3 regions of the Amaricoccus sp. B4 genome follow, and region 3 is predicted to be linked to each of the others. Evidence: riboswitches for the same ligand, from Rfam matches in the RefSeq annotation. Region 3 holds a riboswitch; each other region holds the start of a gene.

Evidence for each region. Region 3 has a riboswitch for cobalamin ahead of ACF66B_RS03130 (TonB-dependent receptor). Riboswitches for the same ligand answer to the same signal wherever they lie in the genome.
Region 1: it holds a riboswitch for cobalamin, as region 3 does, so the genes downstream of both, ACF66B_RS13680 (energy-coupling factor ABC transporter permease) here and ACF66B_RS03130 (TonB-dependent receptor) in region 3, are expected to answer to the same signal.
Region 2: it holds a riboswitch for cobalamin, as region 3 does, so the genes downstream of both, ACF66B_RS18130 (DUF1636 family protein) here and ACF66B_RS03130 (TonB-dependent receptor) in region 3, are expected to answer to the same signal.

Annotation. Positions count from the first base shown of each region.
Region 1 is NZ_CP171225.1:2,837,184-2,846,962, reverse strand. It holds gene ACF66B_RS13695 (DUF3772 domain-containing protein) at 1-1,940, opposite strand, end outside; gene ACF66B_RS13690 (cysteine synthase A) at 1,968-3,005, opposite strand; gene ACF66B_RS13685 (NUDIX domain-containing protein) at 3,078-4,217, opposite strand; cobalamin riboswitch at 4,555-4,796, shown strand; gene ACF66B_RS13680 (energy-coupling factor ABC transporter permease) at 4,911-5,585, shown strand; gene ACF66B_RS13675 (GNAT family N-acetyltransferase) at 5,688-6,527, shown strand; gene ACF66B_RS13670 (pentapeptide repeat-containing protein) at 6,811-7,800, shown strand; gene ACF66B_RS13665 (peptide chain release factor 3) at 7,943-9,550, shown strand; gene ACF66B_RS13660 (AEC family transporter) at 9,639-9,779, shown strand, end outside.
Region 2 is NZ_CP171225.1:3,771,317-3,781,095, reverse strand. It holds gene urtD (urea ABC transporter ATP-binding protein UrtD) at 1-498, opposite strand, end outside; gene urtC (urea ABC transporter permease subunit UrtC) at 495-1,622, opposite strand; gene urtB (urea ABC transporter permease subunit UrtB) at 1,627-3,171, opposite strand; gene urtA (urea ABC transporter substrate-binding protein) at 3,288-4,556, opposite strand; gene ACF66B_RS18140 (1-phosphofructokinase family hexose kinase) at 5,043-6,011, shown strand; gene ACF66B_RS18135 (heavy-metal-associated domain-containing protein) at 6,033-6,236, opposite strand; cobalamin riboswitch at 6,379-6,592, shown strand; gene ACF66B_RS18130 (DUF1636 family protein) at 6,691-7,098, shown strand; gene cobW (cobalamin biosynthesis protein CobW) at 7,104-8,162, shown strand; gene cobN (cobaltochelatase subunit CobN) at 8,176-9,779, shown strand, end outside.
Region 3 is NZ_CP171225.1:651,187-660,965, forward strand. It holds gene ACF66B_RS03110 (cytochrome c peroxidase) at 1-671, shown strand, start outside; gene ACF66B_RS03115 (DUF1810 domain-containing protein) at 668-1,090, shown strand; gene ACF66B_RS03120 (VCBS repeat-containing protein) at 1,098-2,687, opposite strand; gene ACF66B_RS03125 (NAD-dependent epimerase/dehydratase family protein) at 3,107-4,270, shown strand; cobalamin riboswitch at 4,957-5,166, shown strand; gene ACF66B_RS03130 (TonB-dependent receptor) at 5,308-7,185, shown strand; gene ACF66B_RS03135 (ABC transporter substrate-binding protein) at 7,194-7,997, shown strand; gene ACF66B_RS03140 (iron ABC transporter permease) at 8,038-9,039, shown strand; gene ACF66B_RS03145 (ABC transporter ATP-binding protein) at 9,036-9,779, shown strand, end outside.

The DNA of each region.
Region 1 (9,779 bases), 1.7 Mb from region 3:
AACTCGCCGACCTCGATCCAGTCGCCTTCCTTGATCGGCCGTTCGATGAGCAGAATGATGCCCGAAACGAAGTTTGACACCACCGTCTGCAGGCCGAAGCCGATACCGACGGACAGTGCGCCCGCAACAATCGCGAGATTGGTGAGATCGAGCCCCGCGGCGGAAATCCCGAGGATCGCCGCGATCGCGAAACCGATATAGTTCACCCCCGCGACCACCGCGTTGCGTCCGCCTGCATCGAGGCGCGTGCGCGGCAAAACAGTCCCCCGGAGCACAGTCTGGAGCAGCCGGGTGAGACCCAGGATGATGCCGAACGAAAGCAGGAACTTGACGATCACCCCAGGCGAAAGCGTCACGCCACCCACGACGATCCCGTCGCTCAGGATCCGCCACGCCTCGGCAATGTCAGTCGGCCGTGCCCCCCAGATCAGCCCGAGAATGGGCAGACAGGCGAAAAAGACCAGAATCGCCACGAAGACCGGAATGAGCCCGCCATTGGGCGGTCCGCTTTCGTTGTCGTGCTGCTGGGAGAAGAGCGACACGGCGGTCTTGCTGATGAGATCGAAGACAACGAGCGCCGCGCCCCCGAGCCCGATCGTCTGCATGAGCGGAAACTCGAGGAGCCGCGCGGCAGCAAGAAAACCGCAGGCGGCGAGCGCCGGTGCCGCGGCCGCGGCAAATTTGGTGAGACGGCCGAACAGATCGAGCACATGAAGGCCGATCCCGACCGTCTGGGCATCCGCCCCCAGGCCGCTCACCCGCTCGCTGATCCGCCGACGGATAAGACGGATCAGCGACGCCGCCGCAAGCAGCTGGATCGCCCCGAGGACGATGATCGGGAAATAGAGAACCGCCTGCGCTGCCGCGGTAAGCCGCCAGATGCCGATCATCGAACCGATGATGCTGTCGAAGGCCAGCAGCACCCCGAGGTACATCACGAGCCGCGCTCCGGCCCGGGCCTCGACATTGTCGATCGGCAGGATGCGGTAGTTGGCCGTGCGCGGCGCGAAGAGGCTTCCCCCGAGCCAGCCCGCACCGATGAGATACCAGGCGAAATCCGGCACGGCGAAGAAGCGAACCTCCGGCTGATCCGCGAACCAGGCCTCCGGCCGCAGCGCCGCGAAAAGCAACCCCACCCCGACCGTCGGCAGGACGATGCGGTTCATGTTCCGGAGCGCGAGAATCCAGGCAACGCTGCGCGGCCGTGTCGCGACTGAGAGGCGCTTCTCGATCCAGTTGCTGAGCCGCATCCGGACCGTGAAGGTCACGGCAACCGCAACGATCAGCAACAGGAGCCGCAAGGGCAGCTTGGTGATCAGAGCTTCGCGGAAGGCCTCATTCTCGAGCGCCTTCTGCGCGACGGCAAGATGCTCGTTGGCCGCTTGTGAGATCGCTTCCACCGTCTCCTGCCAGTGCCGTGGCAGGACAGGAGCAGGGCCGCGCGTGACGAGGTTCTCGGAAAATTCCTGAATCAGCTTGCGATCGAGATCGGCGATAAGGCCATTGGCCCGCAACACCGCTTCCTGCGCCTGAAGGATCGGCACCTTCGCGTCGTTGAGCTGCTTTTCGAGGCTGGCGCGCCGGTCGGTGATTTCCGGGGATTCAGTCGCACCATCGGTCGGGGCCGGGCCGAGCGTATCGAGCCGGGCCTTGAGATCGTCGAGCGAACTCTGGCCATTGGCCTGAGCATCGAGCGCGACGTTCCGCGCCCGGACCAGATCCTCGCGCTCGGCCTGAAGCTGATCGATCTGGGTCGTGGGTTCTTCGAGCAGCGTCTGGACCTTGGACGACCATGCGTCAAGTTCCTCCGAGGTCGGAACCTTGGGCTTTTCCTTCTCGGCGGCCGCCTTGGGCTGGGCAAAGGCCATTGGAGCCACGCCGCCCGGACCAAGGCAGACGAGCAGCGCAAGAAGGACGACCGTCCTCAGGAAGGTCGTCATACCGGGCACCCACCTCATGAGGTCTACCTAGACCTCCATCACATCGGGTATGTCCGTGCGGCCGCTCTCGAGCCACGCCGGAACCGGCAGCCCCTTGGAGCGCAGGAAGTCGGGATTGTAGAGCTTCGACTGATAGCGCGTGCCGTAATCGCAGAGCATGGTGACGATGGTATGGCCCGGCCCGAGATCGCGCGCCATGCGGATGGCACCCGCGACATTCACCCCGCTCGAGGAGCCGAGGCAGAGACCTTCCTCGGCGAGCAGGTCGAAAACCACGTCGAGCGCCTCGGTATCGGGGATATTGTAGGGCATGTCGACCGTCAGCCCTTCGAGATTGGCGGTGATCCGCCCCTGCCCGATGCCCTCGGTGATCGAGGAACCCTCGGCCTTCAGTTCTCCGTGGGCATAATAATTGTAGAGCGCGGCGCCATCGGGGTCCGCAAGCCCTATCTTGACGTCCGGATTCCGGCTGCGCAGCCCGGCCGCCACGCCAGCCAGCGTGCCGCCCGATCCCACCGCGCAGATGAAGCCGTCGACCTTTCCGCCGGTCTGCTCCCATATCTCGGGCGCCGTCGTCTCGATATGCGCCTGCCGGTTTGCCACATTGTCAAACTGGTTCGCCCACACCGCGCCCTTCGGATCCTGCGCCGCGAGCGCCTCCGCCAGACGGCCCGAATACCGGACGTAGTTGTTGGGGTTCCGGTAAGGCGCCGCGGGCACTTCCACAAGCTCGGCGCCCGCAATGCGCAGCATGTCCTTCTTTTCCTGCGCCTGCGTCTCGGGAATGACGATCACCGTGCGATAGCCCAGTGCCGAGCCGACCAGCGCAAGCCCGATGCCGGTGTTCCCGGCGGTACCCTCGACGATCGTCCCGCCGGGTTTCAGCGTGCCGCGCGCCTCGGCATCCCGGATGATGTAGAGTGCCGCCCGGTCCTTGACCGACTGGCCGGGGTTCATGAACTCCGCCTTGCCGAGGATCTCGCAGCCGGTTTCTTCGGACGCCCGGCGCAGCCGGATCAGCGGCGTGTTCCCCACGGCCTCTGGCAGATCCCTGACAAGTCTCATAGCACACTCCGATACGCGACGAAGAAGACGGGCGATCCCGGTGGCCCTGATTAGACCGATCGCCCGGCTCCATCAAGCCGCGCTCGAAGCCCCCCAGTCACGGACAAGCTGGCTGCGGTTGGCATCGAGCCAGAGCAGCGAAAGGATGAGCGGGCCGACATTGATCTCTCCCGAGGCGACCGCCTCCATCGCGACCTCGAGCGGCACGACGATCGAACGGATATCCTCGCCCTCCTCGGCAAGTCCGTGCACCCCGCCTGCGCGGGAAAGATCAGCCTCCGCGATGAAGGGGGTCAGGAACTCCGCACAGACACCGGGGGTGGAGTAGTACCCCGGCAGCTGCACGAGCCGGCCGAGCTCGAGCCCGGCCTCCTCGCGCGCCTCGCGCCGCACCGATTCATCGAGCGGCTCGAGCTTGTCGCAACGCCCGGCAATGGGCTCGAGCAGCCAGGGGTTGGTATCGCGCCGCGCATGCGGCCCCGGGCGGAACTGCTCGATGAGCAGCACCGTGCCCTGCACCGGATCGTAGGGCACGACCGTCACACCGTCGCCGCTGACCATCACCGCCCGTTCGATCGGGCCGGAGGCACCGCCATCGAAGCGCCGGTGGCTCACCACATGCTCCTCGACGCCGAAATACTTCGCATACCCGCTCTGAAGGCCGAGAACTTCGACATCCCCGGGTCGCGGTGAGCGGCGCAGAACGGCCGGCAGATCGGTGCTCCGGCCGCGGACACGCGCGAGCGCGCGGAAACAGATCCCATGCAGCAGAGCGGGCATCTCGCCCGGCCGCCGTTCCCCGATATGCCCGGCGATCTCGCGAACGATCTCATGGAGCAGCATCTGCCGTTCGCCGGTCCAGTTGCGCGGCTCGGCGATGCGCGAGGGGCCTGAAGGCGCCTTCTCCCGGACATGGGCCAGGACCACTGCGGGGCCATCCGCGCCATCGACGGGAACCTCCGCCGTCTCGGCACCGAAGGCCGCCATCACGAAGGTCACACGCGCCGCCGCCGCGGCCTCCGCCGTGACGATCACACCCTCCGTAAGGCCGCCCTCCCGCCGGAGCAGGCTGAGCGCCATGCCAGACCTGTCCTCGACAAGAACGTGATCGGGGAGCGTGGCGCGCCGCAGCGAAACCGGCGCCGTGTCATCATCGAAGAGAACATCCAGAATGTCCGGATGCGCGAAAGGTGCCGAAAGAAAGATGTCCAACAATTCAGTACCTCGAACGGGTTCAGGATCGTAGGCACGCCGCGTCGGCGCCATGATGAAATGCCCCGGACCTCCCGAGCATTGTCTTGCACTGCAATATTGCCGCATCTCAAGGTTTCATTCCAGCCCTATATACAACCAATGCTTGCAAGATGGTTGCGGAGCCGGGCCTGCCGGTGAAACCTCGATCAACGGCCGTCGTGGAAAAGGTTGGGGGCGACCCCCCTGCCCGTCAAGTCCGGCCCGGCCTCACGAGCCGTCACGCCGACGTGCCCGGCAAAGCTCCGCCGGTGCTGGATCGCCACGGCTCCACTTCCATCCGCCCTCGCGCCACGCTATGCTGACTGCGCCTGACGGTGCCCAAGTGGCGCGGCAATCATGCTGCGGCACGAGGGTGAAACGGGAAGCCGGTCCAGGGCGCGGAAAATCTCGCGCCCGACTCCGGCGCTGCCCCCGCAACGGTAGGCGAGAGGCGGCGGTTCATGATGCCACTGTGCCCGGTCGGGCATGGGAAGGCGGACCGCCCGGCGGAAACGCCGCTCGCAAGCCCGGAGACCGGCCCGATGGCGTTCGAACTGGCGGCGCGGGGCGCGTCCGGCCGGGCGTCACTGCCCTGTCCCTGCCCTCGTCCGTCCTCTTGCGCAATCCAGGCCGCTGCACGGGGTGTATGCGGCGCACGGAAAGGACAATCAGATGCATATCGAACCCGGCGTGGTGACCGGCGCCAAACTTGCGCTCTCCTACGCGACCGCCACAGGGGCTGGCGCCTGGGTCATCCGGCACGCCATCGCCGAAGCCCGCAGCGAAGGCCTGGGCGCACTGGCGCTGCGCACGGCGGTTTCCGCCGGCCTCGTCTTCGCCTTCTTCGAGATCCTGCCGCATTTCCCGGTCGGCGTTTCGGAAGTGCATTTGATCTTCGGATCGACACTCTTCCTGATTTTCGGCGCCGCGCCCGCCGCGCTCGGCCTTGCCCTCGGCCTGCTGATCCAGGGCCTGTTCTTCGCCCCGTTCGACCTGCCGCAATACGGCATGAACGTGACGACGCTCATCGTGCCGCTGCTGGCTGTACGGGCCGTCGCGCACCGGCTCATCGCCAACGGCACACCCTATGTCGACCTCAAGTATCGCGAGGCGCTTGCCCTTTCCGTCACCTATCAGGGCGGCGTAGTGCTCTGGGTCGGGTTCTGGGCGCTCTACGGCCACGGCCTGGAAGCCTCGAACCTCGCGGCCATCGCGAGCTTTGGCGCCGCCTACATGAGTGTGATCCTGATCGAGCCGCTGGCCGATCTCGGCGTGCTCGCGGCCGCCAAGGCGCTCCACGGCCTGTCGCATTCGCGGCTCGTCCAGACCCGCGTCCACACCGCCTGACGCGTCCCGCGCCGCCCCCGCCCATTTGGGGGCGGCGCCTCCCCCACCTGCATCCTGCCGCCAGACGCGCTATGATCGCCGGGCAGTCTGCGGGAGGCTCCGATGCTGACGATCCGAACCATGACCGAAGCCGATCTCGGCCGTGTCCTCGACTGGGCCGCGCTCGAGGGCTGGAATCCCGGCCGCGACGATGCCCGCACCTTCTTCGCAAGCGACCCCGAGGGCTTCCTGATCGGGGAGATCGGGGGCGAACCGGTGGCGGCGATCTCCGTCGTGCGCCACGCGCCGGAGGTGGGCTTTCTCGGCCTCTACATCTGCCGCCCCGAATGGCGCGGACAGGGCCACGGGCTCGCGCTCTGGCAAGCCGGGATCGCGCGGCGCGCGGGCGCCTCCATCGGCCTCGACGGGGTGGTGGCGCAACAGACGAACTACCGCCGCTCGGGCTTCGCCCTCTCCCACCGCAACATCCGCTTCAGCGGCCCGGCACCGGCACCGGACCCCATCGCCGAGGGCATCCGGCCGATCACACCCGATCTCGTCGCGGCGGTGATCGCATATGACGCGGCGATCGCCGGTTACGCGCGTCCGGCCTATCTCCGCGCCTGGCTCGCCCCCTCCCCCCATCGAACGGCGCTTGTCCTCCTGCGCGGCGCCCGGATCCGCGGCTACGGCGTGCTGCGCGCCTGCCTCGAGGGCAGCAAGATCGGGCCGCTCTTCGCCGACGGCCCCGGCGAGGCCCGCGCCCTCTTCACCGCGCTTGCCCGCCACGCAGGCGACGGCCCCGTCATCCTCGACGTCCCCGAACCCAACGTGGCCGCAACCGCGCTCGCCTGGGACTTCGGCCTCACACCGGGCTTCGAGACCGCCCGCATGTGGCTCGGGCCCCCGCCGCCCGAAGACCCCTCCCGAACCTTCGGCGTCGCGAGCTTCGAGCTGGGGTGAAAGGGGCTGCCATCACTGGCCCTCACTTTCCCCTGGGCAGATTGCACAAAATCCTTACGTAAAATAATCCCGGAACATCTTCGCAAAAACAGTGGAATACGACGGCACCCCCGGATGGCGCCGCCTTTCGCAGCAACGAAGAGGCGTCGTTGAAGGTTGCGGGATCAGCTTGCCCTTTTCGATGTTGTTCCGGGCCCCAATAGCGACGCAACCTTTTGCTTCCGCGCCACAACCTGCCATAGTCCCCGGGCATTCAATCACGCCACCATTCCGAGCCCCACCCATGGCCAATCCCCAGCACCTCGAATGGCTCCTCGAAGGCGTCGAGGCGTGGAACGCACGGCGCGAGCGGGAAGATTTCGTGCCGGGCCTCAGTGGGGCGAAGCTCAGGGGGGCGAAGCTCAGGGGAGCGAACCTCTGGGGGGCGGACCTCAGGGGGGCGGACCTCTGGGGGGCGGACCTCAGGGGGGCGGACCTCTGGGGGGCGGACCTCAGGGGGGCGAACGTGAAATCGGTATACTCCAGCATGGGCACGAACGATGCAGGTGTGCCGGAGTATACCGATTTAAAGAGCACCATCGAGCTAATCCAGGAACAGCTCGACAAAATGGATGGCGACACTGGTGTCATCCTGCCCGAGGGCCTGCACCACCCGGCCCATTGGCCCGATCCGGAAATGCCAGGACAGGCAATCGAGGAAGCCTTCTCGGTTGAAGAGCAGATCGAAACGAGAGGGCAAGATCCGCATCTTCCCGCCACTAGAGGGGTATCTACCAACTTGGTGGTGGCCGTCCGTGCGCGGAGCACCGCAGAAATACGCCAATCCCTGACGGGGACCTACAGCGAAGCCTCAAGCCTCGCGCAATACATGGTGGAGCAGATCCAGCGGGAAATCGCTGCGCATCTTATGGTGCCGGTCCCCAACGATGCAGAGAAGCTATCCGAGTATAACGCCCGACTGAACTTCCTCCGGGAGACACTGGTCGTAGTCGAAAATCTGCACGCACGCCTTCCAGTTGGCAGCGCGCCCGATTTGTCAGAGCAGGACGCCGCGATCCTCAAGGAGAAGCTGATCGCATTGGCAGACAGGCTACAGATCGCGATCAGTTATCTGGACTCACATACCGGGACCTACGGCAACCTGTGGAAATTCGGTATGATCGGGCTGGGGACCTCTCTCCTTGGACTCTTCGGCATTCCCGCCAATCCCGGCGCATTGGTCGCAGCGGGCGTCGTTGGCGCCTCGACTTTCAGGGTTATCTTTTCGAAATAGCTGTCGCTCCGCAGCGTGCGTTGCAGCCAGACCGCCGTAAATACCCCACAAAATCACTATGCATACGCCCTGTGCATGGAATGTGCATGCGTTGCACATGCCCCAGATTGCGCAGGGCCCGCCCCCTCGCTATATCCCCGCCATGCTGGACAGAGCCATGAACACGCCCGAACTGCCGCCCGAAGTCGCCCGCCGGCGGACCTTCGCGATCATCTCACATCCCGATGCGGGCAAGACAACGCTGACGGAGAAGTTCCTGCTCTACGGCGGCGCCATCCAGATGGCGGGCCAGGTCCGCGCCAAGGGCGAGGCGCGCAGAACTCGCAGCGATTTCATGAAGTTGGAGCAGGATCGCGGCATCTCTGTCTCGGCCTCCGCCATGTCCTTCCCCTTCCAGGACTGGTGGTTCAACCTCGTGGACACGCCGGGCCACAGCGACTTCTCCGAAGACACCTACCGGACGCTGACGGCAGTCGATGCGGCCATCATGGTGATCGACGGGGCGAAGGGGGTCGAGAGCCAGACGCGCAAGCTCTTCGAGGTCTGCCGCCTCCGCGACCTGCCGATCATCACCTTCTGCAACAAGATGGACCGCGAGGCCCGCGATACCTTTGAAATCATAGACGAAATCCAGCAGGAGCTCCAGCTCGACGTCTGCCCGGCAAGCTGGCCCATCGGCATGGGCCGCGAGTTTCTCGGCTGCTACGACATGCTGAACGACCGGCTCGAGCTCATGGACCGCGCCGATCGCAACAAGCGCGCCGAGAGCATCCGCATGGAAGGCCTCGACGATCCGCGGATGGCCGACCACATTCCGGCGGACCTGCTCGAGACCCTCCGCGAGGAGGTCGAGATGGCGCGCGAGCTGCTGCCCACCTTCGACCACCAGGCCATGCTCGACGGCAACCTCTCGCCGATCTGGTTCGGCTCGGCGATCAACTCCTTCGGGGTGCAGGAGCTCATGCGCGGCATCGGGCTCTACGGGCCCCCGCCCCAGATCCGCCCGACCGAAACCCGCGGCGTCGGCGCCTGGGAAGACAAGGTCACCGGCTTCGTCTTCAAGGTCCAGGCCAACATGGACCCCAAGCACCGCGACCGCGTGGCCTTCGTCCGCCTCTGCTCTGGCCATTTTGCCCGTGGCATGAAGCTCAAGCACGTGCGCACCGGCAAGCCGATGGCGATCTCCAACCCCGTGCTCTTCCTCGCCAACGACCGCGAACTGGCCGAGGATGCCTGGGCCGGCGACATCATCGGCATCCCGAACCACGGCCAGCTCCGCATCGGCGATGCGCTGACCGAAGGCGAGGACCTGCGCTTCACCGGCATTCCCTCGTTTGCGCCGGAACTCCTGCAGAACGTCCGCGCGGGCGATCCGATGAAGGCCAAGCACCTCGAAAAGGCGCTGACCCAGTTCGCCGAGGAAGGCGCCTCGAAGCTCTTCAAGCCGGTATTCGGCTCGGGCTGGATCGTCGGCGTCGTCGGCCCCCTCCAGTTCGATGTGCTCGCCTCCCGCATCGAGCTCGAATACGGGCTTCCCGTCCGCTTCGAGCCGACCCAGTTCACATCCGCGCGCTGGATCTCGGGCCCGAAGGACAAGATCGAGGCCTTCATCAAGGCCAACAAGGGCCATATGGCCGAGGACCACGACGGCGATCCGGTCTACATGACCCGCCTGCAATGGGACATCGACCGCGTGGAGCGCGATTATCCAGACCTTCGGCTTACCGCGACAAAGGAAATGATGGTCTGATTTCCGGGCGGAGACGCGCGCGGCCGAGACGGATTGGTTTACCGGCCCGGGCGCGCTAGGGAGGGCGGGTTCCCCGGATCGAGGCCCCATGCTCCCCAACCTCGCCATAGTCCTGCCGATCTTCGCCCTGATCCTTGCGGGCTGGCTCGCGCGGCGCAGCAATGCGCTCGGGCCGGATGCCACCCGCGAGGTGAACCGTCTTGTGGTCTATCTCGCCCTTCCCGCCCTG
Region 2 (9,779 bases), 800 kb from region 3:
CTTCTGGCCGTGGCTGAGCGAGCCCGCGAGCCGGTCGCGGTGCGCGGTCATCCGCACGGTTTCCATCAGCTCGTCGATCTTGGTGCGGTGCCCGCCGGTCAGCCGGTAGAAGAGGCTCGCCGGCACGCCGCGGTCGCCCGCGATCGCGAGGACGAAGTTGTCGTAGACCGTGAGCGTCTCGAAGACCGTGGGTTTCTGGAACTTCCGCCCGATCCCGAGGCGGGCGCTGCCGGCCTCGTCGATGCGGGTGAGGTCGATGGTGTTGTTCCAGACCACCTCGCCCGAATCCGGGCGGGTCTTGCCGGTGATGATGTCGAGCATCGTGGTCTTGCCCGCACCGTTCGGCCCCACCACGGCGCGCAGCTCGCCCTTCGCGATGTAGATCGAGAGGTCGTTGATGGCCTTGTAGCCGTCGAAGCTGCGGTTGACGCCGTTGAGGTAGAGCTGCGTCGCGCCGGGGCCGCGGGGTTCGGCGCCCTCGTTGAGGATCTCGTTCATGCCTCGGCCTCCTTGGCGTCGGGTGCGGCGGCGATCGGGGCGGCGGCGCGCTTGCGGAAGGTGCCTTCGATGAGCCCGAGCACGCCCTGGGGCAGGAAGATGGTGACGACGATGAACATCGCCCCGAGCGCGAAGAGCCAGGCTTCGGGGAAGGCCGCGGTGAGCCAGCTTTCGGCGGCGGCGACGATGAGCGCCCCCATGGCGGCGCCGACCAGCGTGCCGCGGCCGCCCAGCGCCACCCAGATCACGATGGCGATCGATTTGGCCGGGCTGAACTCGCCGGGGTTGATGATGCCGACCTGCGGCACGTAGAGCGCGCCGGCGATGCCGGCGAGCATCGCCGAGACGGTGAAGATGAAGAGCTTGTAGTGCTCGACCCGGTAGCCCATGAACCGCGTCCGGCTTTCGGCGTCGCGGATCGCGATGAGGATCTTGCCGTATTTCGAGGTGGTGATCCGCCGCCCGAGCAGCACGCCGAAGCCGAGCGCGAGGCCCGAGAGCACGAAGAGCGCGGCGCGGGTGGTGTCGGCCGAGAGGCTGAAGCCCAGCACGTCGCGGAAGTCGGTGAGGCCGTTGTTGCCGCCGAAGCCCATCTCGTTGCGGAAGAAGGCGAGCAGGAGCGCATAGGTGAGCGCCTGGGTGATGATGGAGAGGTAGACGCCCGTCACCCGCGAGCGGAAGGCGAACCAGCCGAAGATGAAGGCGAGCAGCCCCGGCACGAGCAGCACCATGAGGCAGGCGAACCAGAACATGTCGAAGCCGTGCCAGAACCAGGGCAGCTTGTCGTAGCCGAGGAAGACCATGAAATCGGGCAGGACCGGGTTGGCGTAGACACCGCGGTCGCCGATCTCGCGCATGAGGTGCATCCCCATCGCGTAGCCGCCGAGCGCGAAGAAGGCGCCGTGGCCGAGCGAGAGGATGCCGCAGTAGCCCCAGACGAGATCGAGGGCGACGGCGAGCAGCGCGTAGCAGAGATACTTGCCGAGCAGCGCGACGATATGGCTCGGCACATGGCCGGCGCTTCCGGGCGCGACCATGAGATTGCCGAGCGGCACCAGCACGATGACGGCGAAGAGGATCGCGAGGAAGATGCCGATGCGCGGCGAGATGAGCTTTTCCGGCATGGGCTCAGGACTCCACGGCGCGGCCGCGCTGCGGGAAGAGACCGCGCGGGCGTTTCTGGATGAAGAGGATGATGAAGACGAGGATCAGGATCTTGCCCAGCACGGCACCGGCCCAGGGTTCGAGGAACTTGTTGGCGATGCCGAGCGAGAAGGCCGCGGCGAAGGTGCCCCAGAGGTTGCCGGCGCCGCCGAAGACCACGACGAGGAAGCTGTCGATGATGTAGGACTGGCCGAGGTTGGGGGAGACGTTGTCGATCTGGGAGAGTGCCACGCCCGCGAGCCCGGCGATGCCGGCGCCGAGGCCGAAGGTGAGCGCGTCCACCCGGCCGGTCGGGATGCCCATCTCCGCCGCCATGGCGCGGTTCTGGGTGACGGCGCGCATCTGCAGGCCCAGCGCGGTGCGCCGGAGCAGGGTCAGGAGGCCGAGGAAGACCACCACGGCGAAGATGATGATGTAGAAGCGGTTCCAGGTGACGGTCATCTCGCCGAACTGGAAGGCGCCCGACATCCAGGAGGGGTTGCCGACCTCCTGGTTGGTGGGGCCGAAGATCGTGCGCACCGTCTGTTGCAGGAGGAGGCTCACGCCCCAGGTGGCGAGCAGCGTCTCGAGCGGCCGGCCGTAGAGGTGGCGCACGATGCCGCGCTCGATGCCGACGCCGATCGCGCCGGCGACGAGGAAGGCCGCGGGGGTGGCGATGAGCAGGGAATAGTCGAAGAGGCCATGCGCGTGTTCGCGGATCACGTCCTGCACCAGGAAGGTCGTGTAGGCGCCGATCATGATGAGCTCGCCATGGGCCATGTTGATGACCCCCATCACGCCGAAGGTGATGGCGAGGCCCACCGCGGCGAGGAGCAGCACCGAGCCGAGCGAGAGGCCGAACCAGATGTTCTGGACCTGGGCCCACATGGCGCGGGCGCGCTCGACATGGGTGATGCCGGCCTCGGCGGCCAGGGCGATCTCGGGTTCGGGGGAATTGCGGTAGGCGCCGAGGGCTGCGAGCGCCTCGCTGCCGCCGCGGGCCGCCACCGTCTTGATCGCGTCGACGCGGTCGGCGACGGGGGCCTCGGTCTCGAGCAGGGTGCGGGCGCGGGCCTCCTCGAGGGCGCGGGCGACGCCCGGATCCTTCTCGACGCCGAGCGCGATGTCGATCGCCTCGAGCTGGTCGGGGTCGGGCGACTTGAAGGCGGCATTGGCGGCGCTGAGGCGCCGGCCCGGATCGGGGTTGGTGAGGTTGAGCGTGCCGAGGGCGGCCTTGATGACGCGCCGGAGGCCGTTGTTGATCTTGATCGCCTCGGTCGAGCGGCGCTCCACCGGGCCGAGATCGGCGCCGGTGAGCGGATCGGTCGCGGTCTGGCTGCCGCGGCGGCCGGTGACGATGACGACGGCGCCGTCGCTCTCGCGCACCTGCAGCTCGCGATCGCCGAGCGCGCGCAGCACCGGCGCGGCGCGCTCGTCGCCGGTCGCGGCGATCTCGCGCACCACCGTCTCGCGGTCGGAATAGTTGCCCTTGGGAAGCTGGGGCACCAGCTCCTCGAGGGTCTGGGCCATTGCCGGCGCGGCAAGGCACAGGCTCAGGAACAAGAAAAGAGAAGCCAGTTTACGCATGAGAGCCCTGCCCGCCTTGGTGTTGGGCCGCAGGAGAGGAGCCCCCTGCGGCCGGGGGTTCACTGGGTGGTCGCGCCGCCGCAGGTGCCGGTTTCGACGTTGAAGTTGCCGCAGGAGAGCGGCTCGCGCCAATCGGCGATCAGCTTGGCCGATTCCGGCAGGAAGTCGGACCATTCGTCGCCGAGCACGAGGCCGGGGGTTTCCCAGACGACCTCGAACTGGCCGTCATCCTGGATCTCGCCGACATAGACCGGCTTGGTGATGTGGTGGTTCGCCCCCATCGAGGAGATGCCGCCGGTGAGGTTCGGGACGGCCACGCCGACCATCGCGTCGATCACCGCGTCGGGATCGGTGGTGCCTGCCGCCTCGACCGCCTTCACCCACATGTTGAAGCCGATGTAATGGGCCTCCATCGGGTCGTTGGTGGTGCGGGCATCGTTGCCGGTGTAGGCGTGCCAGGCGTCGATGAAGTCGGCGTTCTCGTCGGTGTCGATCGACATGAAGTAGTTCCAGGCCGCGAGGTGGCCGACCAGCGGGCCGGTGTCGAGGCCCGCGAGCTCTTCCTCACCCACGGAGAAGGCGACGACGGGGATGTCGGTGGCGGAGATGCCCTGGTTGGCGAGCTCCTTGTAGAAGGGCACGTTGGCATCGCCGTTGATGGTCGAGACCACCGCGGTCTTCTTGCCGGCCGAGCCGAATTCCTTGATCTCGGAGACGATCGTCTGCCAGTCGGAATGGCCGAAGGGCGTGTAGTTGATCATGATGTCCTCGGGCGCCACGCCCGAATCCTTGAGATACTGCTCGAGGATCTGGTTCGTGGTGCGCGGATAGACATAGTCGGTGCCCGCGAGCACCCAGCGCTCCACGCCTTCCTCTTCCATCAGGTAATCGACCGCCGGGATCGCCTGCTGGTTGGGTGCGGCCCCGGTGTAGAAGACGTTGCGCTGGCTTTCCTGGCCTTCGTACTGGACCGGGTAGAAGAGGATCGAGTTGAGTTCCTCGAAGACCGGGAGCACGGACTTGCGGCTCACCGAGGTCCAGCAGCCGAAGACCACGTCGACGCCCTGGCCGGCGACGAGCTCGCGGGCCAGTTCGGCGAAGCGCGGCCAGTCGGAGGCGGGGTCGACGACCACCGGCTCGAGCTGCTTGCCGAGGACGCCGCCGTTGGCGTTCTGTTCCTCGATCAGCATCAGCATGGCGTCCTTGAGCGTGGTCTCGGAGATCGCCATCGTGCCGGAGAGCGAGTGCAGGATGCCCACCTTGATCGTCTCGTCGTCCTGGGCGTAGGCCGGGATCGCGGAGAGGCTGCCGGCCAGTGCCGCGCCCATCCAGAGGTTCCTGTAGCTGTTGCGCATGTCTTCTTCCGTCCTTGCTGACTGCATGTCGAATTGCGCCCGCACATCCCCCCTCAAGGCCTTCTCCCGGCCGGGCCCCATGCGATGCAGCGGGCGAAAACTGCGAAGACACCGGAATTTTGGCAAGGTTATTCGCCCCTCTCAGGGCAGAGTTCGGAGAACAGGCCAATTGTTAGACAGCGTGACTTCGGAACGGCGATTTCTTGTGCATATTATTCACGAGAACGTCATGGCGACCGGCGCCGGCGGCCGGAACGCCCGGAGCGGCGGCGCGGCAGGTTTCCCGCGCTGCGGCAGATTTCGCCGCATTTGCCGCAGCTCGGGGTTTGCGCCGCGGCGCGCCAGCCCCTAGTCTGGCCCCGACCGGCGGGAGACCCACCCCGCCCCCTGCCGGCCCCGGACTGAAAGGCAAGGCCCCCGGCCCCAACGCGCGACCGCGCCCGGAGAGACACGAGATACATGAAGCCCATCGTCACCCTGACGCTGAACCCGTGCGTCGACGGCTCCTGCGAGACCGAGACCGTGCATCCCACCCACAAGATCCGCACCAGCGGCGAGCGCTATGATCCCGGCGGCGGCGGCATCAACGTCGCCCGTGTCATCGCCGAGCTGGGCGGCGCGACGATCCCGATCTATTTCAGCGGCGGCTCGACCGGGGCGCTGCTCGACCAGCTGCTCTCGGGCCTGCCCTTCGAGGCGCACCCGATCCACATCGCCGACCAGACCCGGATCAGCCACGCGGTATACGAGCGCGCCACCGGGCTCGAATACCGCTTCACCCCGGACGGGCCGCGGGTGACGGATGCCGAATGGGCCACCTGCCTCGACGTGATCCGGGGGCTCGATTTCGACTATATCGTCGCGAGCGGCTCCTGCCCGAAGGGGCTGCCGCTCACCTGCTACTGCGAGATCTCCGAGATCGCGCGGCAGAAGGGCGCGCGCTTCGTGCTCGACACCTCGGGCGCGGTCTTCCGCACCACGGTGGCCGCGGGCGGGATCCATCTCGCCAAGCCCAGCCTCGGCGAGCTGCGCGCGCTGCTTGGCCGGCCGCTCGACACCGCCGAGGAGATCGAGGCGGCAGCGCTCGAACTCACGGCCACCGGCAAGGTCGAGTATCTCGCGGTGACCATGGGGCATGACGGCGCGCTGCTCGCGGGCGGCGGCGAGACCTGGTGGCTGCTGCCGCCGGAGGTCAAGGTGACGAGCGCCGTCGGCGCCGGCGACAGCTTTCTCGGCGCGATGCTCTGGGCGCTGTCGCAGGGCCGCGCGCCGGAGGATGCCTTCACCCTCGGCGTCGCGGCCGGCGCCGCGGCGGTCATAACGCCGGGCACCGAGCTCTGCCGCGCGGCGGACATCAACCGCTTCTACGCGCAGCTTCGCGCAAGCCCGGACCGCACGCGGCCCGTGGCCTATTCGATCTCCGGCTGAGGCCGGAGACGGCGGCGCGCCTCAGGCGGGCGCGCCGGCAACCTCGTAGCCTTCCGCCGCGATCGCCGCGGCCACCGCCTCGCGCGCCGCGCCGGTCTCGACGCTGACCCGGCCGGCGGGGCGATCGATCACCACCTCGGCGCCGGGGTCGAGCGCGAGCACCGCCTTGCGGACCGCCGCCTCGCAATGGCCGCAGGTCATGCCCTTCACCTGAAATTCCGTCATTGCTCCGATTCCCTTTCGCAACTGGATCTCCCGCCGGTCTGCACCCTTCCACCATGGGAAGGTCAAGCCCCCCCGGCGCGGGCGGGATGCGGCGGCCGGGCGACGGGGCGGCAAGAGGCCGCTTGACAATGCCGCGCATCCGGCCGCATCTGCGCCTGCTGGTTCCTGTCCCAGGACAGGCGAAGAGGGAATGCGACAGGGGATCTTTTCCCGAAGCGCAGCCGCCCCCGCGACCGTGACCGGAGAGGCGCTCCGATGCCACTGGCCCGATGGGCCGGGAAGGTGGAGCCGCCGCAGGGCCCGAAAGGGCCCCGACTCCGCAAGCCGGGAGACCTGCCAGCACGAAGGACCATGATGCGGACGGGGTGATCCGCGACCGGCCTGGCACGGTGCCCCACCGCTTTGCCCGAGCTGCCGCCTCTCCCCGTTTCGCGCGAGCGAGGGGAATGCGCTTGTGACTGGCACGACGAAAGACCCGGACGACTCCGAAGCCCCGGCCGCGGCGGCCGTGACGCTGGCCGTCTGCACCACCTGCCGCGCGGGCCTGCCCGTGCCGGAGGACGGGCTCGTGCCCGGCGCACGGATGTTTGCCGCGCTTTCGGCGGCGGACCTGCCCGAGGGCGTGCGGCTCCGCGGCGTCGAATGCCTCTCGGCCTGCGCGCGCGGCTGTGCGCTTGCGCTCTGTGCCGACGGGCGCTGGACCTATGTCTACGGCGATCTCGACCCGGAGGCGGATGTCGGCGCCATTCTCGAGGGCGCGGCCGCCTATGCCGCCGCCCCCGACGGCATCGTGCCCTGGCGCGCGCGCCCCGTCATCTTCCGCAAGCAGTCGATCGCCCGTATCCCGCCCCTGGAGACCTGAGCCCCATGTCCACGCTCGAAAAGACCCCCGTCACCGTCATCACCGGCTTTCTCGGAGCGGGCAAGACCACGCTCATCCGCCATCTGATGGCCAATCCGGAGGGGCGCCGGCTCGCCGTTGTCGTCAACGAATTCGGCACGGCCGGCGTCGATGGCGACATCCTGCGGAGCTGCGCCGATGCCGCCTGCCCGGCCGAGAACATCGTCGAGCTGGCCAACGGCTGCATCTGCTGCACCGTGGCCGACGATTTCATCCCGACGATCGAGGCGCTGATGGCGCTGCCGCAGCGGCCCGATCACATCCTGATCGAGACCTCGGGTCTTGCGCTGCCGAAGCCGCTCCTGAAGGCCTTCGACTGGCCGGCGATCCGCTCGCGCATCACCGTCGACGGGGTGATCGCGGTGGCCGATGCCGAGGCGGTGGCGGCGGGCCGCTTCGCGCCCGATCCGGCGGCGGTCGATGCCCAGCGCGCGGCGGACGAGAGCATCGACCACGAGACGCCGCTCTCGGAGGTCTTCGAGGACCAGATCGCCTGCGCCGATATCGTGCTGCTCTCCAAGGCCGATCTCGCCGGGCCAGCGGGGCTCGCCGCGGCGGAGGCCGCGATCCGGGCCGAGCTCGGCCGCGCCCTGCCCGTTCTCGCGATGGAGGAGGGCCGGATCGACGCGCGCGTGATCCTCGGGCTCGGCGCGGCGGCGGAGGACGATCTCGCCGCGCGGCCCTCGCATCACGACGGCGCGGAGGATCACGAGCATGACGATTTCGACTCCGTCGTCATCGACGTGGCCGAGATCGCCGACCCCGAGGCGATTGCCGAGGCGGTGCGTGATCTCGCCCGGAGCCGCAACATCCTGCGGGTGAAGGGCCATGTCGCGGTCGCGGGCAAGCCGATGCGGCTCCTGGTGCAGGCGGTGGGCGCGCGGGTGCGGACCCAGTACGACCGGCCCTGGGGCACGGCGGCGCGACAGGGCCGGCTCGTGGTGATCGCCGAGCACGACGACATCGACGCGGCCGCGATCCGGGCCGATCTCGACCGCGCGCTCGGCGCCGTCGCCGCGGAGTAAGGCAGACGCTCCGATGCACGTCATCTTCCGCGAGAGCCACGGGCTCGAGGATGCAGCGGCGCCGCAGGATCTCGGCCAGGATCCGGCCGAGCTCGTGGTGCTGTCCTTCTCCGACAGCGATCTCGGCGCCTTTGCCGCCGGGTGGCGGCGCGCGGCCGGGAGCCTGCCGGAGCTGAGGCTCGCCAATCTCGCGGCGCTGCGTCATCCGCTCTCGGTCGATACCTATCTCGAGCGGACGGTTGCGGGCGCGCGCGGCGTGCTGGTGCGGCTGATCGGCGGCGAGCCCTACTGGTCCTACGGGCTGCTCCAGCTTCAGGATCTGGCGCGGCGGCGGGGGATCGCGCTCGCGGTGCTGCCCGGTGACGGGCGGGACGATGCGCGGCTCGATGCGCTCTCGACCCTGCCGGTCGCGACGCTGCGCCGCCTGTCGCATCTTTGCGAGGCGGGGGGCGCGGTGGCGGCCCAGGCGGCCCTCGCCCAGCTCGCGCTCGCCGCCGGGCTCTATGCCGGGCCGGTGGCCGGGGCGAAGGCGCTGCCGCCGGCGGGGGAATACCGCCCCGGCACGGGCGTCGTTCCCGCCGGGGCGCCTGCGGCCGGGCGGCCCGGGCGGCCGGTGGTGCCGGTCGTCTTCTACCGCGCCTATCTCGCGGCGGCCGACATGGAGGCGGTGGATGCGCTGATCGCGGCGCTCGAGGCCGAGGGCTTCGATGCGCCCGGCCTCTTTGCCCCCTCGCTCAAGGCGCCCGAGGCGGCGGCGTGGCTGCGCGGGCGGCTGGCGGAGCTCGGGCCCGCGGCGATCCTCAACACCACGGCCTTCTCCGCGCGCGGGGCCGATGGCGCGCCCTCGCCGCTCGAGGCCGGCGACTGCCCGGTGTTCCAGACCGCCTTCGCCACCTCGGAGCGTGCGGCCTGGGAGGCGGGCGCGCGCGGGCTCTCGCCCGCCGATCTCGCGATGCATGTGGTGCTGCCGGAGGTGGACGGGCGGATCTTCGCGGGCGTTGCGAGCTTCAAGGCGCGGGCGGCGCGCGATCCGGTGCTGCAGTTCGCGCCCCTGCGGCATGCCCCCGATCGGGCCCGTGTCGCGGCGATCGCCGGGCGGATCGCGGCCTGGCACCGGCTCGGGGCGGCGGCGCCGGCCGCGCGGCGGCTCGCGCTCGTGCTCTCGACCTATCCCGGCAAGGCGCATCAGATGGCCCATGCGGTGGGGCTCGACGCGCTTGCCTCGGCCGAGGCGCTGATCGGTGATCTCGCGGCGGCGGGCCATGCCACCGCCCCCGGCGCGCCGCTGGCCGACGCGCTCGGGACGGGCGAGATCGCCTGGCCGCTCGCGGAGTACCGCGCGGCGCTCGAGACCCTCCTGCCCGCGCCGCTTCGGGAGGCGCTCGATCTGGCCTGGGGCCCGGCGGAGGCAGACCCGGCGGTCGCGCGCGGCGCCTTCCGGTTCCGCGCGGTGCGCCGCGGCGCCGTGCTCGTCGCGCTCCAGCCCGAGCGGGCGGGGGCCGCGGACCGGGCGGAGAGCTATCACGATCTCTCCCGCGTGCCGCGGCACGGCTATGTCGCCTTCCACCTCTGGTTGCGGGCGGCGGAGCGGGTGGATGCGCTCCTCCACATGGGCGC
Region 3 (9,779 bases):
CGCTCGCCGCCTTCATGGAGGCCGAATTCCGCGCCGATGACAGCCCCTTCGACCGTCATCTGCGTGGAGAGGCCGAACTTACCGGCCAGGCGCGCGCCGGGCTCGAACTCTTCTACGGCAAGGCCGGCTGCGCCACCTGTCACTCCGGCCCGTTCCAGACCGACCAGCAGTTCCACGCCGTCGCCATGCCGCAGCTCGGGCCGGGCAAGGCCGCGCGGTTCGAGCGCCATCAGAAGGACACCGGCCGTGCCCGCGTCACCGGGCAGGACGCCGACCTCTATCGTTTTCGCACCCCGAGCCTCCGCAATGTGGCGGAGACCGCGCCCTACGGACACGCAGGCGCTTACGCCGACCTTCGCGACACCGTCCGCCACATGGCTGACCCCGCCACCGCCCTCGCCGCCTATGATCCAGCCATGGCGCGCCTTCCTGCCTTCGAGGCGGCAAGACCCACCTGGGCTGTCCTGGAGGATTCCGACGAGATGGCGCGCATCACTGCTGCAAACGAAGTGCGCCCGGTGTCCCTGAGCGAGACGGAAATCGGCCAGATCGTCGCCTTTCTGGAAAGCCTCACGGACGCGAGCAGCCTCGCCGGCCGCCTCGGCATCCCGGAGACCGTTCCGAGCGACCTTCCCGTCGACCGATTGCCCGATCCGGCGGCTGCCCGATGACCAGCCCTGATCTCTCCCGTTTCGTCGCGGCGCAGGACCAGGTCTGGGACAGCGTGACCGCCGAGCTGCGCGCCGGAGCCAAGGCCAGCCACTGGATGTGGTTCGTCTTTCCCCAGATTGCAGGCCTCGGCCGGAGTGCGATGGCCGAGCGCTTTGCACTCACCTCTCTCGAGGAGGCCCGCGCCTACCTCGCTCATCCGGTGCTCGGCCTTCGGCTGCGCGAAGCCGTCGGGCTTCTGCTACCCCATCGTGGCACCCCGCCCGAGCGCATCCTCGGCAGCATCGATGCGGTGAAGCTCCGCTCCTGCCTGACCCTCTTCTCCGCCGCCGCACCGGACGATCCGCTTTTCGCCGAGGCACTCGAGGCGTTCTATGGTGGCGAACCCGACGCCCGAACGCTGAGCCTCCTCTCCCGCTGATCCTGCGCTATCGGGGTGCAAGCCGCTCCAGATGCACCGGCACAGGTTCGGACCCGCCTGCCCGCATCGCGCGCCAGAATCCGTTCGCCTCGACCGTTTCCCAATCGCTCGCGGTGCCATCCGGCGCCACGAGACGCAGCTCCACCTGCGCACGATCTCCAAGCCCGAAATGCTCAAAACCGGCCTGCCCGCCGCCATGGCCGCCCCCGACGGTAATCTCGCGCACGGCATGCCAGTCGCCGGCGCGGAGCTCGATCCAGCCCCCGACCACATGGGTGTTCACCCCGGCCTGCCGCGCCTCGATCTCCAGCCAGTTTCCGGTGCCGTCGGTTGTGTTCTGGTAGATCTCCAGTGGTGCCCGCCGGTTCACGACGATGATGTCGAGCCGGCCATCGAGATCGAGATCGACGAGTGCGCCGCCCCGACCGCGATGCAGGCTGCCGATCCCCGCGGAACCGCCCGCCTCGCGAAAGCTGCCATCCGCTTGCTGCATCAGCAGGTTGTTTGGATCGAAGGCCGCATTCTCCGTCATCTGATCGACATTGCCCTTCACCACGAGAATGTCGTCGCGCCCGTCATTGTTCACATCGCCGAACTGCGCGTGCCAGCCGGTCGAGGGCCGTCCGTCGTCCCCCAGATAGGGAGTCGTCGCCGTCGCCCCGAGCGCATAGGGCGCGTCCCGCCAGACCGGCCCCGGCGCACCCGGATCGCGGAACTGCAGCAGTTGATCCCCCATCGAGGTCAGATAGACATCCGGCAAGCCGTCGCCATTCACATCCCGGCTCGCAATCCCCATGCCCCAGATGCTGACCTTCGCCCAGCCATCGGCCTCGGTGTAGGGATGAGGCTCGGGATCGAGCCGCCAGAGCTGCTCGTAGCCGCCCTTCACGTAATAATGGCGGTCATTCGAGATCCTCAGATCCTGCCGCCCCCGCCGCGCCCAATCGGTAAAGAGCATCGAAAGCGGACAGAATCCGGGCGCAAGCGTGAGCGGCGTCGCGTACTGCGCGCCCTCCGGCCGGTGCAGTTCGTTCACGTCGCAGGCCCCGAACGGCCCCTCCGGCACACTGCGATCGACATAGTTGCCGACCGCGAGCGTCGGAAGGCGCTGCCCCGGCTCCCAGGTTGCCGAAAACGCGGTGCTCCACCGCTCTCCCGCCATGAAGCCCAGCTCCTCCGTCACATCCCGGAAGGTGCACTCTGGCCCGCCCTTCAGCAGCCGGTTCCCCCCGACCCGGAGCACCGCGAGATCCAGTGTGCCATCATTGTCGAAATCCAGCGGCCAGGCGCCGGTGACCCCGCGCACCGCCAGCCCAGCGTCTGTCGCGTCCTCAAACAGGATCGGTCGCCCCGCCGCCGCCGTCCGATTGCGCAGGAGGCGTGCGGGATTCGCCCCTCCCGCGACAAAGGCGTCCGGGAAGAGATCGCCATCGCAATCGAGCACCGCCACCCCGCCACCAACGAAATGTTCCCATCCACCCCCGTAGACATGCGCAAACGGATACTCCTGCGCGCGCTCGACGAAGACCGGCTCGGCCGCTGACAGACTGCTCGCAGCCAGAAACGCGAGCGCTGTGAAAACAGGGCGTTGTGCCATGCAGCATACCTCCGGAACCATCCTGCCGCCAATCTCCCGACGCTCGTGCGCATTGGCAAGCCCCACGGGGCCGGAGCGAGATATTCCTCACTCGGGCGCCGCCGCCGCGGGCGGGAAGACCGGACGATTCAGGGTCGAATCATACCGTCAACCCTACGAAACCAAGCGACTTGCGCAGATAATCGCCCCACGCTATTAAGATGATTCCGAGGGCGCGGAATACTCACTCCAGGGAATAGATGTTGTCGGGATGCTCGCCGAGCAGCAAGCAGCTTGCACGCAAGGGTGGAGGTTCCCAACCCATGAGTGCAAAACTTCGAAGCGCAAAAATTTAACTATAGGTGCGTTGCATCATTGAATTCGGAAACTTTTAGTGTAAAGAATTTGTTATAGTCTATTCTCGAGTAAAGGTGTGATAGATGGGGGATATCATTGTTTTTGGCGGTGACGGCTATATCGGCTGGCCACTGTCATTGGAGTTGGCAAACTCCTTTCCCAACAAGGAAATTTTGATAGTCGACAATTTCCTGACCCGGCGTAATTCGGCTAAGGTCGGCGGGAAGTCGCTTTCCCCGATCTGCAGCATGGAAGAGCGTCTCGCCGCCTTCCGCGAGGTCACCGGTCAGACCAACCTGAGCTTCCGCGAACTCGATTGTGCGAATTCCGATCAGGTGATGGCGCTCTTTGCCGAGTTCAAACCCGAGGTTGTTTATCACCTCGCGCATCAGCGCACCGCGCCCTATTCGATGCTCGGCGTCAAGGAAGCGGTGGAAACGATCACCAACAACGAAGCCGGCTTCCTCAACGTGATCTGGGGCATGAAGGAGCACGCTCCGGATTGCCATCTCGTGAAGCTCGGCAGCTTCGGCGCCTACGCCAAACCGGGCCTCGATATCCCGGAAGGCAACGCCAAGATCTCGCTCAACGGCAAGGAATCCGCCGTTCCGGTGCCCTTCCCGCGCGCGAGCGACGATTTCTACCACATCACCAAGATCAACGACGGCAACTTCGCGGGCCTCGCCTGCCGCAAGTGGAACCTCAAGATCTCCGACGTGATGCAGTCGACCGTCTTCGGCGCAGCCACCGAACGGACGCTTCAGGACGACCGCCTGTGCACCCGCTTCGACTATGACGAGATCTTCGGGACGGTGGTGAACCGCTTCGTGACCCAGGCGATCGCCGGGGTGCCGATGACCGTTTACGGTTCCGGCACGCAGACCTCCGGCATCATGGTGCTCGAGGACTGCATCGAGATCCTGAAGAGCCTGGCCTATAATCCGGGCGCCGCGGGCCAGCACCGCATCGTCAACAACTGCCCCGGCAAGTACAGCATCAACGAGCTCGCCGAAGTCGTGCAGTCGGAAGCCGAAGTGCTCGGCCTTCAGGCCTCGGTCTGCCGCGACAAGTACAACCCGCGCTTCGAAGACGGCACGGCCTACGACTATGCCGTCGAGACCAAGTATATCGACAGCGTGCTGACGCCGACCGAACTGAATTCCGCCGTTGCCCAGGGCCTCGGCTTCCTGCTTCAGTTCAAGTGCGAAATCGACATTCCGTCGATCGAGCCGACCCACACCTGGTAATCAGGTCTTCCGCATCCCGGGTGCCGCCCGCGCCCTGGATGCGCCCGTCCGCCCCTGCGCCCCAATGCCATGGAGGGTCCGCGGGGGCGCGACGCATGTACGCTCTGAAAATGCGTCGGGATGACATTTCCGCTCCGGCCGCTCGGGAGCTCCTTTTCTGCTTCCGGGATACACCGAAGCCGAAAGGTTGGCTGCGCTGGGCGCAGCCGTCCTGGTGCGGACGACGGGGCTCGAACCCGTACTCCCTTACGGGAAGCAGATTTTCGTACCACTTCGACTTTCGAAGCCGCCCCTCTCCGGGGCGTTCGTGGTCTGGACTGTCCCTTCACCATAGCCGGAAAGCCTCCTTTCCAGCCTTAGGCACCGCCCGTCCAGTCTCTACACCTTCTCCCCCGAAGGAGAGCTTGGCTCGGGATTGGCATGGGGCCGGGAGAGCGGGCGCGCCAGCCTCCCAACCCGTTAGCTTTCCCCGACTTTGAGCGGTTCTGCACCGGGGGTTTCCCGCCCGGGCACTCCAATTGAAGTCTGCCGCGTCTGCCAGTTTCGCCACGTCCGCACGCCCGGCGATCGCTACCGAAGCGGCCCGTGAAAGTCCACCGGATTTCGGCATACGCTGGCGCTCCCGCCCTCACGCAACGCTCCCCGCTCCAGGAGGCGTGCCATCTTGACAGAAGACCGGCCGCACGGGAAAAGGCACGAATTCGGGTGCCTGCCCTCCGGGGTGGGCCAAGAGGGAATGCGGTGCGGGGAAAGGCCCCAGAGCCGCAGCTGCCCCCGCAACTGTAAGCGGTGAGTCCCGCGCCCAGGAATTCGGCCACTGGAGCAATCCGGGAAGGTCGGGCGCAGGGGGCCACGACCCGCAAGCCAGGAGACCTGCCCGGATATGTCACCCAACCTCCACGCGGGGCGCGTGCAGGTGCGGCTCCCCGCAGCGGTGATCCGGATCAAGGTCCGTTGCGGAGGGGTCATACCCGACGGCAGCGGACGCACATTCCAGCGGGCGCCCTGATAAGGCCCCGAGGCCAGAGGGAACGCACATGCCAGTGACGGCACCGCATCATAGACCCGCCCGGACCGCGATCGCGGCCCTGTTTGCCACCACCGCGCTTGCCGCCGGTCCGGTTGCCGCCGCGGACGACGGCGATGTGATCGAGCTCGACGAAATCGTCATCACCCCCAACCGCACGGCCACGCCCGCCGACCGGTCCGGCGCCGCAGTCTCCGTCCGCGATGAGGCGGAGATCGCCGCCGACGATCGCCCTTTCGTGCTCCAGCAGCTCACCTCCATGCCCGGCGTCACCACCAGCCAGGCAGGTCCGGCGGGCGCCACCTCGGGCTTTGCCATCCGCGGCGCACCGCAGCAGTATGTGCGCGTCTATGTCGACGGGATCGAGATTTCCGATCCGACCGGTCCCCAGGTCGCCTCGTCGCTCACCGGCCTCGGCACCGACGGCATCGGCCGCATGGAGGTGCTCCGCGGCAGCCAGTCCGCGCTCTACGGCGGCCAGGCCGTCGCCGGCGTTGTCGACATCTCGACGGCCGGGCCAACGAAGGACGGGCTCGAGACCCGCTACACCCTCGAGGGGGGCAGCTTCGACACCTTCCGCGGCGAGCTCGGCCTCGCCGGCCGCGACGAGCGCGGTGAATTCGCCCTCAACCTCACCCACTACCGTACCGACGGGTTCTCCGCCGTCGAGGCCGACGATGGCAATCCAGAGCGCGACGGCTACGAGACCACCCGCCTCGCCCTCACCGGCCGCTACGCGACCTCCGACACGGTGACCATCTTCGCCTCCGCATTCCAGCAGCACGAGAAGGCGGATTACGACATGAGCTTTCCGGCCTATGCCGATGCGGATTACTGGTCCGAATCCGACCAGTGGGGTGCCCGCGCCGGGCTGGACATCGCCCCGCCCGCGAGCCTCCTCACCCACCATCTCGCCATCAGCTACTACGATGTCGAGCGCGAGTTCCACGACGACTACCCCTACAAGACCGACGGCAACCGCGTTCGCGCCGAATATCTCGGCACTTATGACGCTGGGGCGGCGGTCGGCCTGCAATACGGCCTCGACTGGTCGCAGGAGACCAGCACCCCGAGTGACGGCGCGCGCGAAGACAGCTCGATCACCGGCATCTTCGCCCAGGCCGACTGGGCCCCGACCAACGCGCTCACGGTCAATGCCGCCCTCCGCAACGACAGCCATTCCGAGTTCGGCAGCTACACCACCGGCCGCCTGACCGCGGCCTACCTGCTGCCGAGCGCCACCGTGCTGCGCGCCTCCCTCGGAACCGGCTTCCGCCCGCCCTCGCTCTACGAGCTCTATGACCCGTTCGCCGGCGACTCGAACCTCGATCCCGAAACCAGCCGCAGCGCCGATATCGGCATCGAACAGGCCTTCGCCGACGGCCGGGGCCAGGCGACGGCGACGCTCTTCTGGCTCGAGATCGATGACCTTATCGAGTACGACTACGATCTCTGGCGCTACGTGCAGAGCGACGGCACGGCGAAGAGCTCCGGCGTCGAGCTTTCCGCCTCCTGGGCACTGGCCCCGAGCCTCAGCCTCTCGGGCGCCTATACCTATACCGACGCCACCGATGCCGATGGCGCGCATCGCGACCGCATCCCGCGCCACGCGCTCTCACTCTCGCTCGACGGCACCGCGATGGAGCGCATCTCCTACGGGCTCGAAGCCCGCTACTCGGGCGATTACACCGACAGCACCGGCCCGGCCGAAACCGCGAACTTCCACAACGATTTCCTCATCGTGAACGCTCGCGCGGGCTATGCGATCAGCGATGCGGCCGAGCTCTATGTCCGGGTCGAGAACCTGCTCGACGCCGAATACCAGACCGTGCGCGGCTACGGCACCTCCGACCAGGCGGTCTTCCTCGGCGTCAGGGGCATCTTCTGATGCACGCCATGGCGCGGTTCGCGACGCTCCTTGCCTGCCTCGTGCTGGCAGCAGCGCCGCTCCGCGCCGCGCCGGCCGCCCGGGTCGTCTCGATGAACCTCTGCACCGATCAGCTCGCGATGCTGCTCGCCCGCCCCGGCCAGCTTGTGGCGGTGAGCGACATTGCCGCCGACCCTGTCTCCTCCGCCATGGCCGCGGAGGCCCGCGCCTATCCCACGCATCACAACAGCGCCGAGGAGATCTATCTCCTCGCCCCCGACCTCGTGCTCGCCGGCGAGTATTCCCCCGCAGAGACCGTCTCGATGCTCCGTCGCCTCGGCATTCGCGTCGAGAGCTTTCCGATCGGCGAAAGCTTCGGGGATATCCGCACCGCCGTCCGCCGCATGGGGGATCTGCTCGGCACGCCGGAGCGCGCCGAACGCCTGATCACCGAGATGGATGCCGAGCTTGCGGCCCCCCTGCCCGCAGAGCGCCCGCGCGCCGCGATCTTCTACGCCAACGGCTACACCTCCGGAACCGGCACCCTCGCTGACGCCGTTCTCGAGGCCGCGGGCTACAGCAACATCGCCGCCGAAGACGGCCGCCAAGGCCTCTCGCGCTTCCCCCTCGAGCTGCTTGCGCTCTCCCATCCCGATCTCCTCATCACCGGCCAGGACTACGGGAGCCCCGCCCGCGCCCAGGAGATCCTGAGCCACCCGGCGCTTGCCCACCTGCCCCGGGACCGGGCGCAGGTTTCCGACAAGCTCTGGGTCTGCGCCACGCCGCGCGCGGCCGAAGCAGTCCGCCTCCTGCGCGCGGCACGCCCCGAATGAAGCGCGCACCCATCCCATCCTCCGTGCCCCGGAAGGCACCATGACCGCCGCCGCCCGCACCCGGCTGGTGATCGCCGCCCTCGGCCTCCTGACCGCAGCGCTCTTCGCCGGCTCCCTTCTCGTCGGCCCGGCGGGGTTCGGCATGGGGGAGAGCCTGCGCGCGCTCCTCTCTGGCCAGGGCGATGCCATCGCGCTGGTGATGCGCGAGATCCGGCTCCCCCGCGCGCTCCTCGCGCTCCTGATCGGTGCCGGGCTCGGCGCCTCCGGCGCGACGCTTCAGGGCTATCTCAGGAATCCGCTCGCCGAACCCGGCCTGCTCGGCATCTCCGGCGCGGCCGCGCTCGGCGCCGTCCTCGCGCTCTATACCGGCCTGTCCGTCGCCTTCCCCCTGGCGCTGCCCCTCTCGGCCCTCACCGGCGCCATCGCCGCCACCGTCCTGCTGCAGGGCCTCGCGGGCAGCGCGCCCGGCTCGATCAGCCTCATTCTCGCGGGCGTCGCCGTCTCGAGCCTCGCAGGCGCCCTCACCTCGCTCGTGCTCAACCTCTCCCCCAATCCCTTCGCCGCCTCCGAAATCGTCTACTGGCTGCTCGGCTCACTCGCCGACCGCTCCATGGCCCATGTCTGGCTCGCAGGCCCGTTCATCGTCGCAGGCATCGCGCTCCTCGCCCTCACCGGTCGGGCGCTCGATGCGCTCACGCTCGGCGAGGACGCTGCCGCCTCCATGGGCATCGATATCCGCCGCACCCGAACACTTGCCGTCCTCGGCACGGCGCTCGCAGTCGGCGCGGGCGTCGCGGTCGCGGGATCCATCGGCTTCATCGGCCTCGTCGTGCCGCACCTTCTGCGGCCGATCACTGGCGGCCTGCCCTCGCGGCTGCTGCCTGCCTCGGCGCTCGGCGGCGCGGCCCTCCTGCTCGCGGCCGACCTCGCCGTCCGCCTCATCGCCCCCGATCGCGATCTCAAGCTCGGCGTGCTCACCGCCCTCGTCGGTGCGCCCTTCTTCTTCTGGCTGGTCTGGAAGGGCCGAAGGAGCCTCACGTGACGCCGCTTCTCAGCCTCGAACGCGTGACCACCAGCCGCGCCGCCCGCCAGGGCCGCCGCACCGTGCTCGATGCGGTAAGCTGCGCGATCGCTGCCGGCGAACTCGTCGGCCTCCTCGGTCCCAACGGCGCCGGCAAGACCACGCTCATGCGCACCGCGATCGGCCTCGCCGCGCCCGAAAGCGGCCGGATCCGGCTCATGGGGGATGACCTCGGCCGGCTTCCCCCCTCCGAACGCGCCCGACGCGTCGCCTATATCCCGCAGGACCGCAGCATCGCCTGGCCCGTCACCGTCGAGACCCTGGTGGGCCTTGGCCGCCAGCCGCATCGCACCACCGAGGCCGAAAACCGCGCCGCAGTTGCCCGCGCGCTCGCTGAAACCGGGCTCGAGGCGCTCGGCCACCGCCTGGCGACACGGCTCTCGGGCGGCGAGCGCGCGCGCGCCCTCATCGCCCGCGCGCTCGCCCAGGACGCGCCGCTCCTCGTGGCCGACGAACCGATGGCCGGCCTCGATCCGGCCCATTCCCTCGCGCTGATGGAAACCCTCCGGCGCCTCGCCCGCGGCGGCCGCGGCATCCTCGTCTCGCTCCACGATCTCGGGCTCGCCGCGCGCTGGTGCGACCGGGTGATCCTGCTCGCCGGCGGCCGGATCATTGCCCAGGGCCATCCGCGCGCCGTGCTCACGCCGGAGCGCCTCGCCGCCGTCTACGGCATCACGGCGCATTTTGCCGAGGATGACGGC